2 regions of the Bacillus sp. MUM 13 genome follow, and region 1 is predicted to be linked to the other one. Evidence: riboswitches for the same ligand, from Rfam matches in the RefSeq annotation. Region 1 holds a riboswitch; the other holds the start of a gene.
The links. A riboswitch is a leader RNA that binds a small molecule or an ion and turns the genes downstream of it on or off. The one in region 1 is predicted to bind cyclic di-AMP.

Region 1 (2,471 bases):
AAATCTGCTTGGTGATGCTCAAATCAATCCCATACATCTGGGCAATGAAAATGGCAGCAAGCGATTGGTAAAGTGTAGAACCATCCAGGTTGAATGAGTATCCAGTCGGAATAACGAATGAGGAAATATGCTTCGGACAGCCGAGCTTTTCCGTTTTTTCCATAAGCTTAGGAAGCACTGATTCAGAACTCGCGGTAGAAAATGCTAATATGAGCTCTTCCTTCAATGTTTTAATTAATTTGAAAATACTGAATCCTGCTATTTTTGCAACAAGTCCCAGCACAACTATTATAAAGAAAAACATTGTTCCATACACCGTAATGATGAGCTTGCCTAATGGTATAAGTGAAGAAAGCCCAAACTTGGAAACTGTTACACCGATAAGCGCAAATACACCCACTGGCGCCACTTTCATAATCTGGTTTGTCATATAAAACATGGCATCTGCCGTTCCCTGGAAGAAGCGAATCACAGGTTTCCCTTTTTCGCCTATGGCTGAAATCGCAAAACCAAACATCAAGGCAAAAAAGATAATGGCAAGCATATCTCCATTGGCGATCGCCGATATCGGGTTCGCAGGAACTATATTAACGATTGTATCAGCAAATGAATGCTGTTCAGTCGTTTTTGCCGTGTCCACATATGAGCTAATGTCGGTTTTACTTAAGTGTCCCATATCTACACCGGCACCCGGCTTGAAGATATTTGCCGACAATAATCCTAATAAGATGGCGACAGTCGTGATAATTTCAAAGTACAAAATCGTTTTACCGCCAATTTTCCCAAGCTGTTTGATGTCCCCGACACCTGCAACAGCAATGATAATACTTGAAATAACAATCGGTACAACAATCATTTTAATTAAACGGAGAAAAATGTCTCCAATAGGCTGCAAATATTTAGCTATGTCAGAGTTCCCATAAAAAATGGCCCCTACAATAATTCCAATCACCAGGCCTATAAATATTTGCCAAGCCAAACCAATTCGTTTCATCTACATCCTCACCTTCTGTTAAATTCTATTGCGGAAAAGAAATTTGTCTCGGTAAGGGAAACAAATAGTTGTTTTTGGTTCAAAAAAAAGACACGTAGGGTGTCTTTTCATGCGAACGAAATTCACATACTGTTCCCTTTAAGACGCTGACGAGGTTAGCTGTCGGGTTAGGGCCCGGAAACACACATTAGCCCTTTCTGAAGTCAGAATTCACCCCAAGCGGAATACACCGCAAAGTTGGTTCCCCCGTTCTCAATAACAAGATTAAGCGGAAATTGAATTATAATAAAATATTATCTTATAAAAGCAAATCTGTAAATCCTTTTTGTTTATAACTCCCCGCAGAAAATGCTGGATAACAGACAGGATTTCCTGCCGCAGCTAAAAATCCTCTGGGCGCTGCCCTCAATAAAAAAATTTCCTCACGCTTAAAGTACAGCACGAGGAAATGCCCAACACCATTAATAAAGATCTATTTTTCCAAAAGACCAGTCAATAGATAGCGGATTGTTAAGTGCTTGGCAATTTTCTTATAAGCTGGGGCTCCATTTTCCCTGACTAATATAGGAGTAATAAACAAACTGTGATCCTGAGGCGTTTTACATGGTGACACTACAGCAAATTCGCCAGCAGTCAAACCGCTTTTTATTTCCTGCTTCCCTTGAGAACGAAGGCCTAATTCAACATATTGGTTATTTATATACCCTTTTGGGTTTATTTTATAAACATGAGGCTGCTTTTTTACATGCACAGCTTCCTCTTCAATAGCTGATACTCTTTTTGCATTTTTAGCTGTGACCGTTAATGCAACGTTAGAACCAATAGGAAGCTCTCTTTGGGTTTCTTTTATGCTCCCTTTAAAACGGTAGGAATTTTTGGAATTGACAGAAGGCTCCTTAACAGGGTAGGCATTAATTTTCACGATTGTTCCCTTAAGCGGTCTTTTTAATTCCGGTGATTTAATGGTCATCATCATCCCTGTTTTAGCCATTCTAAATTCTTTTTCTGATAGCACACCTTCTACTGAAGGTGTCTTGGATGCAATTGTAAGAATAGGATTTTTCAAATGTTTATTGATTTTTTTCACAAATCCATCCGCCTGGCTTGCTGCGGCTGCGGTATTGCTTTGTTCATCCATGAAGGCGAGCTGTTCGTCAAATCTTTTCATTCGTGATTCAAGCTTGGTCTTTTCTAATTCTTGTTTATAAATTTCCTGTTCAATTGCACTTAGGATTGCCTGATTAGAGGCATCAGATGCAAGATTGAGGTTCTTATTTATATCTGCATTTTCATCCGTAACAGGCATATCTGCTGTAATGGTTTCCTTATAACTCTCAAGCTTGCTGATGTACGCATCAATCCCATTCATGTCGCCTGCAGCCTGGGATTTTTCTGCTTCAAGATTTTTTTTGATTCTGTCTGCTTCCGGAGAAGTATATTGAAAAAGTGCGGTGCCTGCACGTACTTCATCGCCTTC
Region 2 (2,471 bases), on a different contig from region 1:
CCTAATTGTACACCAAATTCAGAAGCGATTTCATACTTCATTTGCTCAAGAGCTTGTTCTGCACCTGAAACTAACAATTGGTTTCTGTTGCTGCTGCGATTTGCCATGTGTTTTCACCTCCTTACATGTTAATCTTCCTATAATGGATGGTTTAATACCTTTGTAAATATTGGATGATTATCCATTCCTGGTGATCATATTAAAAATGTATCATTTAAAATTTTGATTCGAGTTTTCCGAGGCTTATCATTTTATTAATTTAACGTATTGCAGTAATATTGGTAAGTATGAGTTTTAAAGGAGGCATCTACATGAAACAACTTTCACAAAAAAGGACGGTCTTGCTTCTATCCTTTCTTGTTATAATGTGGGGAATTAATTGGCCGCTGTCTAAGATGGCTTTAAGCTATAGTCCGCCGCTATTATTTGCTGGCATACGAACAATTTTAGGCGGAATCATACTGCTTGCAGTTGCACTGCCCCGATACAGGCTGCTTAACTTCAAGAAAAACTGGAAGGCTTATCTTATTTCAGCCGTTCTTAATATTATCGTTTTTTACGGATTTCAAACGGTAGGATTAGGATATATGCCGGCAGGGCTTTTCTCTGCAATTGTATTTATTGAACCTGTGCTGCTTGGAATATTTTCATGGATATGGCTTGGGGAATCCATGTATCCCCTAAAAATTGCTGGCCTGGTGTTAGGCTTTGCAGGTGTCGCTGTTATTAGCTCTGGAGGGTTTACTGGAAGCATATCTGCAGCTGGTATATTATTTGCGCTTATTTCTGCACTTGGATGGGGTCTTGGAACAGTTTATGTAAAGAGAACAAGTGACAGGGTGGACTCAATATGGATGGTAACACTGCAGCTCCTAATAGGAGGTTTATTTTTATTGGCTGCGGGTTCAAGTACAGAAAACTGGGGAAACATTAACTGGAATGTACCGTTTGTCTCAAATCTGCTGTTTATCTCAGTATTTGTAATAGCATTTGGCTGGCTTGCATTTTTCACATTAGTCGGTTCTGGGGAAGCAAGCAAAGTAGGTTCTTATACTTTCCTTATTCCGCTCATTGCCATTTTTTGCAGTTCTTTTCTGCTGCATGAAACTATAACGTTAAACCTTCTGGCGGGACTTTGTTTAATCATCATCAGCATATGCTTTGTAAACATCAAATTCAAAAGCAGAGCCATAAATAAAATTAATTAACGCCAAACAAAATTTTTATTTACAAAATTAGAACGTCACGGTATGATATCAACAGTTTCATATTTCTAAATCGCTGAGTCAATTCGAACGGGGAAACCATTTTTGTGGCATATTCTTGCCACTGGGGTGAATCCTATTTATAGGTAGGGCTACTCTTTGGTCCAAATCCGACAGCTAACTCCGTAGGCGTATAGGAGAAGAAGGTGAAGCTGGTGTGACTATGCATTTTTATGTCCACAGGGCTGCTTGTTTATGCCTTGCGGATTTTTTTTTGCCCCTTTTTAGCCGCATATCACTTCTTCTCTAGAATTATAGTCTCCCGGCGATTTAAGTTATGTATACAGGGTACTATAATAACAAAACATGATTATGGTGGTGTACTATGTTAACAGCGGTTAAACGATTTTTAATCGGCCGGCCTTTGAAGTCTAATGAATTAGGCGATCAAAAGCTTAATAAGCTGAAAGCCTTGGCGATTCTTTCGTCTGATGCATTGTCTTCTGTGGCTTATGGTCCCGAACAGATTTTGCTTGTTTTAATAACAATAAGCGCAGTAGCTTTTTGGTACTCCCTTCCAATTGCTGTGGGTGTGCTATTTTTATTAACAGCACTTATTCTTTCTTACAGGCAAATTATTTACGCTTATCCGCATGGCGGCGGGGCTTATGTAGTATCAAAAGAAAATTTAGGCCGAAATCCTGGATTAATAGCAGGAGGATCGCTGCTTGTTGACTACATACTGACAGTAGCAGTTAGCGTGTCTGCAGGAACGGATGCCATTACATCGGCGTTTCCGGGTCTGCATCCATATACGGTGCCTATTGCGGTAGTGCTAGTGATTTTTATAACGATACTGAATCTCCGCGGGATTACAGAATCAGCCTCAATCCTTGCTTACCCGGTATATTTATTTGTGCTTGCACTATTCATAATGCTAGGGGTTGGGCTATTCCATATCACTTCCGGAGATGTACCGTCTAATCTTCATCCGCATTTTGGGACGCCTGTTGCAGGCATTTCGCTGTTTCTGCTGTTGAGGGCCTTTGCTTCCGGATGCTCTGCATTGACAGGTGTCGAGGCAATCTCGAATGCAATACCCAACTTTAAAGACCCTGCTCCGAAGAATGCAGCCAAAACATTAATGGCAATGGGATCATTATTAGCTGTGCTGTTTACCGGAATTGTTTTTTTGGCCTATTATTATGGAATTACGCCTAAAACAGAGGAAACAGTCGTTTCACAAATTGCTGAAGCTACATTTGG

Region 2: another riboswitch for cyclic di-AMP. It lies ahead of BIV59_RS18520 (APC family permease); the one in region 1 lies ahead of BIV59_RS13555 (cation:dicarboxylate symporter family transporter).

What each region holds. Positions count from the first base shown of each region.
Region 1 is NZ_MLYQ01000047.1:24,942-27,412, forward strand. Features, by position in the region: gene BIV59_RS13555 (cation:dicarboxylate symporter family transporter) at 1-994, opposite strand, end outside; cyclic di-AMP (ydaO/yuaA leader) riboswitch at 1,124-1,275, opposite strand; gene BIV59_RS13560 (efflux RND transporter periplasmic adaptor subunit) at 1,467-2,471, opposite strand, start outside.
Region 2 is NZ_MLYQ01000092.1:1,896-4,366, forward strand. Features, by position in the region: gene BIV59_RS18510 (alpha/beta-type small acid-soluble spore protein) at 1-107, opposite strand, end outside; gene BIV59_RS18515 (DMT family transporter) at 312-1,208, shown strand; cyclic di-AMP (ydaO/yuaA leader) riboswitch at 1,270-1,412, shown strand; gene BIV59_RS18520 (APC family permease) at 1,591-2,471, shown strand, end outside.